Regions from separate parts of the Evansella sp. AB-rgal1 genome, predicted to be linked through region 2. Evidence: riboswitches for the same ligand, from Rfam matches in the RefSeq annotation. Region 2 holds a riboswitch; each other region holds the start of a gene.
The links. Region 2 has a riboswitch for cyclic di-AMP ahead of ACERII_RS17770 (dicarboxylate/amino acid:cation symporter). Riboswitches for the same ligand answer to the same signal wherever they lie in the genome.
Positions count from the first base shown of each region.

Region 1: it holds a riboswitch for cyclic di-AMP, as region 2 does, so the genes downstream of both, ACERII_RS16125 (potassium channel family protein) here and ACERII_RS17770 (dicarboxylate/amino acid:cation symporter) in region 2, are expected to answer to the same signal.
Region 3: it holds a riboswitch for cyclic di-AMP, as region 2 does, so the genes downstream of both, ACERII_RS22800 (potassium channel family protein) here and ACERII_RS17770 (dicarboxylate/amino acid:cation symporter) in region 2, are expected to answer to the same signal.
Region 4: it holds a riboswitch for cyclic di-AMP, as region 2 does, so the genes downstream of both, ACERII_RS19690 (TrkH family potassium uptake protein) here and ACERII_RS17770 (dicarboxylate/amino acid:cation symporter) in region 2, are expected to answer to the same signal.

Region 1 covers NZ_JBGUAU010000018.1:84,789-87,941, reverse strand. Annotated here, with positions in the region: gene treP (PTS system trehalose-specific EIIBC component) at 1-1,182, shown strand, start outside; gene ACERII_RS16125 (potassium channel family protein) at 1,477-2,160, opposite strand; cyclic di-AMP (ydaO/yuaA leader) riboswitch at 2,201-2,340, opposite strand; gene ACERII_RS16120 (hypothetical protein) at 2,452-2,616, opposite strand; gene sigK (RNA polymerase sporulation sigma factor SigK) at 3,096-3,153, shown strand, end outside.
Region 2 covers NZ_JBGUAU010000022.1:45,985-49,137, forward strand. Annotated here, with positions in the region: gene ACERII_RS17765 (DUF1761 domain-containing protein) at 392-769, opposite strand; cyclic di-AMP (ydaO/yuaA leader) riboswitch at 1,005-1,153, shown strand; gene ACERII_RS17770 (dicarboxylate/amino acid:cation symporter) at 1,383-2,624, shown strand; gene ACERII_RS17775 (flavodoxin domain-containing protein) at 2,890-3,153, shown strand, end outside.
Region 3 covers NZ_JBGUAU010000038.1:25,873-29,025, reverse strand. Annotated here, with positions in the region: gene ACERII_RS22805 (TrkH family potassium uptake protein) at 1-738, opposite strand, end outside; gene ACERII_RS22800 (potassium channel family protein) at 740-1,402, opposite strand; cyclic di-AMP (ydaO/yuaA leader) riboswitch at 1,466-1,621, opposite strand; gene abc-f (ribosomal protection-like ABC-F family protein) at 2,086-3,153, shown strand, end outside.
Region 4 covers NZ_JBGUAU010000027.1:13,650-16,802, forward strand. Annotated here, with positions in the region: gene pfkA (6-phosphofructokinase) at 1-23, opposite strand, end outside; gene ACERII_RS19690 (TrkH family potassium uptake protein) at 427-1,779, opposite strand; cyclic di-AMP (ydaO/yuaA leader) riboswitch at 2,080-2,230, opposite strand; gene ACERII_RS19695 (hypothetical protein) at 2,373-2,540, shown strand; gene ACERII_RS19700 (FMN-dependent NADH-azoreductase) at 2,842-3,153, opposite strand, start outside.

The DNA.
Region 1 (3,153 bases), on a different contig from region 2:
GATTCATCCAAGGATGAAGCAAAAGAAGCTGCAAAGAAAAATATGAATTTCCTTCAACGTCTAATAGGACATTTGGCTGATATCTTTACACCGTTAATTCCAGCGCTTGTTGTTGGTGGTCTTATTTTAGGTTTTAGAAATGTAATTGGTGAAATACAGATGTTTAACGAAGGAACTCAAACTCTTGTTGAGATCTCTCAATTCTGGGCGGGTGTGAATTCGTTTTTATGGTTAATAGGGGAAGCGATATTCCACTTCTTACCTGTTGGAATTACATGGGCTATTGCAAGGAAGATGGGTACAACTCAAATACTTGGAATCGTCTTAGGTATAACACTCGTATCACCACAATTACTTAATGCATATGGTGTCCCTGGAGCAGAAGAAATTCCAGTATGGGATTTCGGGTTTACTACTGTTGAAATGATAGGTTATCAAGCTCAGGTTATTCCAGCTATCTTAGCAGGATTTGTATTATCATTCTTGGAGCTACGATTACGTAAAGTGATTCCAAGTGTTGTTTCTATGATATTCGTTCCATTGTTTGCATTAGTACCAGCAGTGTTGATTGCACATGTCGTATTAGGACCGATTGGATGGACGATTGGTTCTGCAATATCAGATGTAGTATACACTAGCTTAACTTCTGCTTTTGGTTGGCTATTTGCAGCTATTTTCGGTTTTGCATATGCACCACTCGTTATTACAGGTTTGCATCATATGACAAATGCTATTGATCTTCAGTTAATGAGTGAATTTGGTGGAACAAACTTATGGCCAATGATTGCACTTTCTAATATTGCACAAGGGTCAGCGGTTGTAGCCATGATTTACTTAAATAGAAAAGATGAAAAAGAAAAGCAAGTTTCAGTACCAGCTGCAATTTCATGTTACCTTGGTGTAACGGAACCAGCGATGTTTGGTATTAACTTAAAATATGGATTCCCATTTTTAGCGGCAATGTTAGGATCAATGACAGCTGCAATAATCTCAGTAGGTAGTAACGTTATGGCAAATTCTATTGGAGTTGGAGGTATACCGGGTATTCTCTCCATACAGGTTCAACACATGTTTGTATTTGCCATTTCAATGATAGTCGCAATTGTAGTTCCGTTCATTCTTACTGTCATTTTCTCACGTACAAAAATGGGTGTAAATGCATATAAACGACTAGGGAAGTAAAAAGATATTTAGTGAAAAAAGCACTGAAAAAGTAATGTATACTTTCAGTGCTTTTTCTTTGGCTATGTTAAAGGATAATGTTGATTCTTATGAAAGGTGCGAGACTCCTTGAGGATGGAGCCTGGATGGCGACATGACGCCGTTGCCCACAGGACGTGGCCAAGTATTTAGGCGGAATTGGGAGGAGAGTTGCGGTTCGCCCTAGGAAAACGAGCAACCTGTAGCGAAAATCAACATCTACGTTTAACAGAGCCTTTTCTTTAAATGATACGTAACATACGACTTGAAAAAGAGTTACATTGCTTGATCTTCAAATCGTTTGATATCTTTGTTATGTCCAATTACAATTAGCAAGTCTCCTCTTTCAATTACATATGTTGGCTCCGGTGAAATATCTATGTTCTCTTTATTCTTTACCGCTAAAATTGTAACTCCATAACGTGCACGAATATCTAAATCGATCAGACTTTTAGTTTCAAGTTTTGGAGTAGCAAATAATTCTACAATGCTATATTCATCAGATAATTCAATAAAATCAATTACTTTTTCATCGGACATCTGTTGAGCAATTCTTCTTCCCATATCTTTTTCTGGATGAATAATATGGTCTGCTCCAATTTTCTCTAAAACTTTATGATGGTAATCATTTTTTGCTTTTACCCAAATATTCTTCAATCCCATTTCTTTTAAGAGCAGTGTAGTTAAAATACTTTCTTGTATGTTATCACCTATAGCTACAACGACAAAATCAAAATTACGAACACCTAATGATCGAAGAGTACTTTCATCTGTTGAGTTTGCCACAACGGCATGTGTAGCAATGTTGGAAAACTCTTGTATTTGTTGCTCATCCTTGTCCATCACAAGTACTTCATGTCCAATTTTTACAAGCTCTTTACAAATACTGCCACCAAATCGCCCTAATCCAATTACTACAAATTGCTTTCTATTACTCACGGTGTCATCTCCCTTATGCATGAAAAAAAAAGACCATTCCTAAGAAGGGTCTAAAAACAGACCTTTCTCTCTGCAACGCTTACGAAGTTAGCTGTCGGGTTAGGGGATGAGAGTACCCCTTCACATTGTGATTGACCCCAAGACGAATAGTTTCGTCAGATTCGGTTCCTCCGTTCCAATAGGACTAAGCGACAAAAAGGTTTTTTATTCATATAATTATTCATATTGGTAATTTACTCTTTGTTATATAAATTGTCAATACGTTTATCAAAATGTAAAAAAAACACCGTTTTGTTTTTATGTTCTAACACATTAAGTAGCATTGTGTTCACTTTCTTCATAGGCTATTAGTACAATTTCTTTTTCTGTAGCATTTCGAAGGTCCTCCTCTAATGATGAAATACGTTGAAGTAAGTCAGGGCTAAGGTGTGCTGTAGCGTAACGATCATAATCTAATGGGCTTTTATTATTTGTCAAAACAATCACTCCTTGGATATTATTAAAGTTAATATTTCCTTAATAGGGGTTTTTATGTAGGTTATCCAGAAAATACGCGTGATCAAGAATACTCATATCATAAAGTATTACTAACTTTGTTGGATTGTATTACATTCGCTTCAGCCAACTCACTGTCCTGTGGGGATCTGGCAAACGCTTGCTTCTGATCTGCTTCCCAGTGGAGTTACGGGGGCATTCGAGATTCCATATAAAGTTAAATTAACTAATAAGCTTCATAACGTATTTTCATCCGTCATCGTGCAATTCTCTTACTTGCATGGAAGTTTACCTGGAAAATAGATTCTCCGTCAGATTTTTAAAATGAAACATCAAATATTCCCTAATTATCAATTTATTAAACTCAATAAAAAATATTCGAAAAGAATAAATGTAGACAGACACAGACGACCTACACCTTGCATATAAATTAGGTACAATGCCCAAACGGAGGTGTGTGCATGTCCAGTCTACTTGCAGCGATTACACATTTTGTGAAAGAATTATTTGTTTTTGTTT
Region 2 (3,153 bases):
CACAGGACGTGGGCTGCTCTTAGGCCAATTGGAGGAGGCTCGCCAGCTCCCCACAGGAACGCGAGCAGGTTGGAGCGAATGGAATACAAACCAACAAAGTTATAATACTTGATAGCACGTATTTTCAGGGATAGACCTCCTTGCAAGGGAAAATTTGCACCATGGAGATGAAAATACGTTATTAGGGTTTTAGTAACATCAACTATATATGGAATGAGCGCAGGTCCACGAACTCCGGTGGGAAGCAGAGTAGAGGCGAGACACCGCAGCGACGGAGTCGTGAGGAGGCTCGGCAACTCCCCACTGGAAAGGAGTGGACTGAAGCGAATGGAATAACTACCAACAAAGTTAGTATCACTCGATATTCTGATACACGTATTTTCAGTGTAGCCTATATAAAAAACATCATAACAATACCAATAATTGTTAAGGCGATGATATGGTAACCCACAGCAATAAAGTAGACCACCACTTGCTTTTTGCTACTAGATCCTAATCCGAAAATAAAGTCCTTCGCATAAGCAAGGGAGACGATGAACCCTACTCCTGCTCCCAATAAAGCGCCATCAAGTAACGTTTCCGCTTGTGAAAGTTGAAGTATAATGAAAAAAACAAAGGTGGTAAGAACAGTAACCAATGTTAACAATCCATAGTTTGGTTGTTCAGGTTTAATATTTAATTCCTCCACCCACCTATTTCCCAGGATGGAATAGTATATCATCCCACTCGCCATATAAATGATAACTCCTAAAATAACTGCAAAGATCATAAATCTCCCTACTTTCGTATCAAATTACTATTGCATTTTTAAAAATATATCTGATTAAATAACAACAGTACAAGTATAGACTATTTATCTTACTGATAGTATTTTTTACAACAAAATTATTACTGAGTGCTTTTTAAAAAGAAAATAGAGTTATGTTATTATCTCTTAAGTAAATTTTTTAAAAAATAATGTCGATTATTGACGAGGACGTTTGTATATAGTAATATAAATCTAGTTTCATAGACAGCTTAATCCTATGCAGGAGCGGGGGAACCGACTTTCAAGTGTGGCCTATGGCCATAGGGGTGAATCCTTTTTTAGGTAGGGTGATTTCTATACACCCGAATCCGACAGCTAACCTCGTAAGCTATTATAGAACCAGCTAAGTTTATTAAAGCCATGACTGAGTTCTCTCTTTCGTGGTTTTTTTCTGTGGAAAAGTTTAACTCAGTAAAGTGATAAAGCGAGAAGGCGAAGCCCTAGTTTTCAAAGTCTTCGTGTAAAAAAGATATAATTGGTGAACTCGTTGCAATCGTAATGTTCAAAGTGAGAGAAGAACTCCTTACAACACGGACGAAATGCAGCATGACATAAAAAAAGGAGGATTACATTCATGAAACGAAACAACAATCTTACAAAAAAAATTATTATTGCACTGATTCTAGGTATTATCGCTGGTTTTCTATTGAATTTGTTCGCATCTGGTGTGTTTTCTGTTGTGGATCAGTATCTACTATATCCAGTAGGTCAGCTATTTTTAAATCTGATTAAAATGCTAGTGGTACCATTAGTGTTTATCACCATTACACTAGGTGTTGCTGCTCTAGGAGATCCAAAAAAACTTGGAAGAATTGGGCTAAAGACAATAGGATATTTCTTAGTAACCACGACAGTAGCGATCACTATTGCTTTAGGAGTAGCCACTTTAATCCAACCCGGTGCAAATGGAAACTTCGATACGGAAAATGCTCATTATGAGCCAAGGGAAGCACCACCAGTGGTGGATACGATCTTAAATATTATCCCAACAAACCCAATTGACTCTATGTCTAGTGGAAATATGCTACAAATCATTGCATTTGCCGTATTTTTCGGGTTAGGAATCGCTGTGCTTGGGGAGAAAACGAAGCTTGTCTATCAACTTGTGGAACAAACAAATCATATTATGATGTACCTTGTTAACCTCGTGATGGTCTTGGCCCCATATGGTGCGTTTGCGTTAATTGCATCTGCTATTGGAAAACTAGGGTGGGAAGCCTTTGAGGTGATGGGGCTCTACTTTATCGCAGTAATGATCGCGCTCGTTATTCATACAATAGTAACGTATGGTACAGCAGTTTCATTGCTAGGAAAAATGAATCCAATCAAGTTTTTCAAAGGATTTGCACCAGCAATGTCTGTAGCCTTTAGTACATCAAGCAGTAGTGCTACACTTCCAGTCTCCATGGAAACAGCACAGAAAAACTTGAATGTACCGAAATCAATTAGTAGTTTTGTTCAACCACTTGGTGCAACAGTTAACATGGATGGAACGGCAATTATGCAAGGGGTAGCTGTTGTCTTTATCGCGCAAGTGTTTGCAGTAGACTTAACAATGAATCAAATCTTAGTTGTTGTTTTAACCGCAGTTCTTGCAAGTATTGGTACTGCCGGAGTTCCTGGTGTAGGCTTAATAATGCTTGCTATGGTATTAACATCAGTAGGTTTACCTGTAGAAGGAATTGCCCTGATTATTGGTGTGGACCGACTTCTTGATATGACGAGAACAGCTGTTAATATCACAGGAGATGCATCCTGCGCAATTGTAGTTGCAGAATCTGAAAAGAAGCACGGCCTAGATAATATTACTGGATAATTAACAAAAAGGTGTCTCATCTATCTTTTGAATAAGGTAGATGGAGACATCTTTTTTTATAAAGGTTACCCTGAAAATACAAGTATCCTACTATCTGTAATTACTAACTCTGTTGGTTTGTGTTCCAATCGCTTCAGCCGTCTATACTCTAGCAGATATTGTTCATAAAACATACACATTTTTCGTTACTATCATTAAAATTATTTAGAATAATGCTAGTATAATATAATTGGAAAATATTTCTTCGGAAAAGGTGGTGGTCTTTATGAAAACTGCTATAATTTATGCAACTTCGAGAGGAACGACGGAGAAAGCGGCTAATCTATTAATGGATCAGTTACATGGAAAGGGAACTCTTATTAATTTGAAAAAAGCTAGTTCGATTAATCTCTCTGACTACGATTCTGTAATTTTAGGGAGCTCTATTCATGCTGGTATGGTTCAAGGGAAAATGAGAAAATTTATAAAAGCCAATGAGCAGGAATTACTATCAAAAAAACTAGGGTTATTCATATGTTGTATGTTAGAT
Region 3 (3,153 bases), on a different contig from region 2:
TAGAAAAATAACAAGCATTGCAACTATGTTTAATACAACTGTTCCTACAAGCATAATTTTTGTATGCAATGCAAAAAGACGAAATTTCTTTGTTGTCATTACATCATAGATAACGGTGAACCCTAATCCTCCAGTAATAAATAAAATAGTAATGACAATATTTATGCTGGGGTCACCCACATACTTTGATAAGCTGTCTGACCATATACTAAATCCTGCATTGTTAAAGGCAGAAATAGAATGAAATAGACTTGTAAAAACACCATGACCCCAACCGTACTCAGGAACCCACCGAAAGGAAAGGAAAATAGTAGCCAACAGCTCCATGGAAATGGAAAAAACAAATAATATTTTTACTAAGCGAACTACTCCCCCTATGGAATGCTGATTCAGTGCTTCTTGTAGAAGCACTCTTTCTTTAAGTCCTATCCGTTTTCCTAAGACTAAAACGGTCATAATGGCAAACGTCATTAATCCTAATCCACCAATTTTTATTAAAATCATAACGATTACTTGCCCAAAACTAGTGAAAGCACTCCCTGTATCTACCACAACTAATCCTGTTACCGTCGTTGCTGATGCAGCAGTAAAAAAAGCATCCATCCATGAAACAGTTTCCACTGTACTCCATGGTAGCTTTAATAAAAGTGTACCAACAATGATGACAACTCCGAAGCTTAAAGCCAATAATTGTGGCGGTGAAAATCGCCAGTGAGTTAGTAAATTAACTATTTTCACGTTACATCACCTGATCTTCAAAACGTTTAATGTCATCATTATGTCCAATGACAATAAGTAAATCTTTGTGAGAAATTTGATAATTAGGTAATGGTGAAATATCTATATCGTTTCCTTTTTTAATAGCAAGTATGGTTATACCAAAACGAGCTCTAATATTTAAATCAATAAGGGTTTTCCCTTCAATTTTGGGTGAAGCTATTAGCTCAACAATACTATACTCATCCGAAAGCTCAATAAAATCTATTACATTTTCATCTGACATTTGTTGGGCAATTCGTCTCCCCATATCACTTTCCGGGTGTACTACTCTATCTGCTCCGATTTTTACAAGCACTTTATGATGATAAGTATTTCTCGCTTTTACACAAACATGTTTTACTCCAATTTCTTTTAAAAGTAGTGTAGTTAATATACTAGCTTGAATGTTATCACCAATGGCAACGATAACAGAATCAAAATTTCGTATTCCTAATGAGATTAGTGCTCTTTCATCAGTTGAATCTGCAACTACTGCATGTGTTGCGTATTTTGCAAATTCGTTTACTTTTTGTTCATCCGTATCTAACGCTAGTACTTCGTTCCCTAATCTAACAAGTTCTTTGCAAACACTGCCCCCAAAACGACCTAGACCAATAACAACAAACTGTTTTTTACTTGCCATTATGACATCTCCTTTTGCCCATATGAAAAAAGACCAATCTTAAAGAAGGGTCTTCATCACAGACCTTTCTCTCCATGAACGCTTACGAAGTTAGCTGTCGGGTTAAGGATAGAGAGTACCCTTTCTTATAATAAGACTCACCCCACGGCAACTAGTAATCTACTTGCCGAAAATTGGTTCCTCCGTTCTGCCTTTAGACAGATTCAGCGATATAAAGGATTATATTTATTTTTATAATCGTACTTTACTCCTCCCATTTTCGATTGTCAATATCGATTTTGTGACAAAAATAACTTTACTTTAAGTAGATTTTTAGTTATTAGACATTCACCGGCCATTGATCGAGCATTTCACGAGATAAAAACTCCTCTCATCTGCTCGATCTCCTCCTGATATCCCCCCATCCAATTATTGAATTTCCAAATTTTTCTGTGTTATAATTACCTTAATACTTATTGAAGGGATGATGGGTGGCCGATGGATAACTAATCTTATTTTCTAACATTTGAAATCACAAATTTCAAATCAATCGAAATAGGATTAGTCTGCCCATTTTTCTATAGAATCCAATAAAATGAGCTATGTCAAAAGATAGCTTTGTTTGTGTATGTAATGGCACGGCTAATCCTTCCAAATCAAATTTGGGAGGATTTTTTGTTCTCCCTGTAAAGAGGGTTGATCGTATGAAAGAACTGTTAAAATTATCAAACGTAAGCTATGAAATAGTGGACAACACTATTTTTCAAGATATCAATGCAAGTGTTCAACAAGGAGATATCATCGGAATCATCGGAAAGAACGGTGCTGGAAAAACTTCATTGTTAGAAATGATTCACGAAGATATCCATCCGTCAAAAGGACAAATACAGTGGCTAGAACAAGATATGAAGATAATTATGGTAGAGCAAGAAACAGAATTCCATTTTTCCAAAGAGAAGACCCCTCTGGAAAAAAAGTTACGAGAGAATTGGCATGTTCCGAACGTTGATTTTCCCCACTTAAGTGGAGGAGAAAAACGAAAAGCAAGACTTGCAACTGGTTTTTCCGAAAAAGGAGATCTATTACTCTTAGATGAACCCACAAACCATCTTGATGATGGAAGTTTGCAATTGTTACAGAAGGAAATGAAAAATTATCACGGAACCATCCTCCTTGTCTCTCATGATCGATATTTTCTCGACGCCGTTGCGACTAAAATATGGTCTCTGGAGGAGAAAACACTTGTTGAATTTAAAGGGAACTATTCTCAGTATATGGAGCATCGGAGACAAAAACGGCTATCACAGCAACGAAAATATGAGCAGCAGCAAAAGATGGTGGAGCGAATCGATGGACAAATGAAGGAGCTTACCTCTTGGTCGAAAAAGGCACATGGTCAATCCACAAAAAAGGATGGAATGAAGGAATACTATCGTGTGAAAGCCAAAAAGATGGATGCACAAGTAAAATCAAAACAAAAGCGATTAGAGAAAGAGTTAGAAAGAGTGAAAGTAGAACGTGTAACGCCAGAATATACTGTACAATTTTCAATGAGAGCGAATGACAAAGTGGGAAAACGACTTTTAGAGGTAACAAATATTTCTAAATCTTTTCACGAGCGAACATTATTTAAGAATGTTAGTTTTACTATTCAGCATGGAGAAAAAGTTGCTATTGTTGGACCAAACGGAAGTGGTAAAACAACATTATTAAATATAATAAATGGTATGGAAACCTCTGAAGGAGATGTATGGATTTCGCCAACGGCTAAC
Region 4 (3,153 bases), on a different contig from region 2:
GTCATCACAGCAACTCTTTTCAAAGAAACCACTCCTTTTAAGTGAAAGTATTATTTGTATGTACTATTTGTCAAAAATTACACGATACTTAGATACAGTCCATACTTAAATTATCCACAATACTGTTAATTTATTACTTCATGTTATTATTTGAAATCGGATATTACGAAATTTTATATGTTTAAGGTGATATCCTCAAAATACCCCTTTTAAAATTGAATCAAACTATAAAGGATACTAATTGTGTATGATTATGTTCCCTTCGCTACTGCAAGCTCTCTTTCCTAGGTGCGCTGATGAGCTATATGGTTTCCACTCATTCTAAAGGATGTACATAGTACTTATCTACTTCAAGACGTATCCTCATTAATCAACAACGTACAACTATTTCATTGGCAGACGTGTTGCCCCTGAAGGAAACTTCATTTACCCGATAATAACTCTCTCTTTTGGGTAATGATATAGTTCTGTCGTTGTTTTTCCTCGAATGATAAATAGAAAGGAAAAGATTCCTATTCTCCCAATAAACATGAGGAAGATAATCACAATCTTGCCAGGAGTACTTAGCTCGGGAGTAATCCCCATAGATAACCCTGTTGTTCCGAAGGCGGAGCTCACTTCATAAACAATTGCCATTAGAGGAAATGATTCCGTATTGGCTAGAAGTATTACCGCAGTTCCACAGAGCATAACCGCAACTGAGATTACCACAAAGGATTTCATAATATCCTCTGTATCTATCTCCCGTTTAAATATCTTCACCGATTGTCTGCCACGAGCAAATGCAAAAATCGCTAAAATGGCAATAGCAAATGTTGTAGTTCTAATCCCTCCGCCAACACTGCTAGGTGAAGCACCAATAAACATAAGAAGACTTTGGACCAATTGAGTAGAAACGGTAAACTCACTTACATCCATTGTTGCTAAACCACCATTTCTCGTTGTAACAGATTGAAAGAGTGCAAAGAAAAGGGATTCATGCCAAGACTTATCCGTGAAAAAATGACTTCTATCAAAATAATAAATCAAAAGTGTTCCAATAAGAACTAAAATGAAAAAAGTGATTGTTGTAATTTTTGTAAATAAAGAGAAGTGAAATTTTTCTCTTGATCTCATACTCTCTTTTATTTCTAATAAAACGGGAAAACCTATTGCTCCGAATATTAACAGAAGCATATTTATAGATTGGACAAAATAATCTTTTGCAAAAGGTGCCAAGGACTCCCCTGTAATATCAAAACCAGCATTCGTTGCGGCACTTACAGCCCCAAAGAAACCTTGTAAATAAGCCTCTTGCCAAGTTGGATAATAGTTTAGAAAGTAAGTACCTAATATCACTGTTCCAATTGCTTCAATTATTAAAAATAATAGTAATATTTGGAGCATTAGTTGAACAAGTCCTGAAAAGGTGTGCCGATTTTGATCCGTCATTATTAATTGTCTTTCGCGAAAACCAATTTTCCTTCCTAAAAGAACCCAAATAAAGGTACCAAGAGTCATTATTCCTATACCACCAAACTGAAGAATAAAAGCTAGAATAAAGACACCTGTTACGCTGAACGTTTCTGCAGTGGAAACAACGGTTAATCCTGTAACACTTATGGCACTGACTGCAGTAAAAATAGCATTAATGAACGACCATTCTACACCTGGATTTAACGCAATTGGTAAGCTTAAAAGAATCGTAGATAAGAAAACGGCAGCAACATAGAATATCACGATTATTTGTACAGAAGTTAACTTTATCGAATTGACTTTCGTTACTCCAAAGTTCACCATAACTCACTATTACCTTGTTTTGTGCTAATATACGCTAATGCTTTATCCACTTTGTTCATCTCCTCAAATACAAAAAAGACTAATCTCGATGTAGGGCATTAAAAAGGTAGGTTTTGAGTTTCCCCTTTTCTTTGCGCCTTAAAGAAGAGTCTGAATCAGACCTTCTCTCTTGAAATAAGAACAGGAAATAAATGGTAAAGTAGTTAGTCACCCAGTCTACCATAACGAAAACCGAAGTTTTTTATACTTTAACCCTTTAGCAACTCTACATATTCGTAAAGTATAAATATAAGTTTTCTTCTGTTCCCTTTGTAACGCTTACGAAGTTAGCTGTCGGATTAGGAGTTGAGAGTACCCCTTCATAAAAATGATTCACCCCAAGATAAAGAGTTCTTCCTCTTTACCAAAGTGGTTCCTCCGTTTTGTATAACAAATTCAGCGATATAAGGTTTTTATTTACTTTTATAATCGTAATTTACTCCTAGTTCACGACACTGTCAATAGAAATATTTTCAACAATTTAGTGACAAAAGTACTATCTCTTACTTATAATTAATGTGAGTAGATACTAACAAAAAGGGTGGCTGATCATAATGAAATTAGAAGAGAAATTACCTTATTTCGATGGAAGTGGACTTCAGTTTATTCAACCATTAAAGAATGCGAGTCAACAAGACTATGTGAGTAAACCAAATTTATTTCCGAACACAATTTACCCAAAGCACCCTTACTTTCCTTATGTACATAACGAAAAAAACTAGAAAAAAGTGGTGTGTTTCAAAAGTTTAAGCCTTTGGAGCACACCATTTTTATTTTTCTCCCTCATGCTCCCGTCTGCTCGCGGATTTAACCGCATGCCAAGGTAGGCACTACTGCGGTAGTGCCTATAAAATGACCTAGTCACTTTTCTCCCTCATACTCTCGTTTGTTCTCGGATTTAACCGTAGGCCTGGGTAGGCACTACCTCTGTCTGTTGCGCCTACAAATGGACCTAGTAAAAAAGCTGTTCCAAACAAAAATCATCAATTAGATGACTTTTGGGAACAGCCCTACTTATTTTACTTATGCTTGCTTCGCAACAGAAACAGCTTCGTCTAAACCTTTTTGAATAATTTCTTCTGCTTGATCCGGGAATTGGTTATGTCCTTCGATGATTACCGAAGTGATATCTTTTACTCCCCAGAAGTTTAACATTGTTGATACATAATTTACTGCCATTTCTGAAGCTTGAGCAGGACCTTCGGAGTACACTCCACCTCTTGCATTCAATAGAACAGCTTTTTTATCCGTTAATAAACCAACTGGTCCTTCTGGTGTATAGCGGAACGTTTTCCCTGCTTGTGCTAAGTAATCTAAATACGTGTGTAATACTGC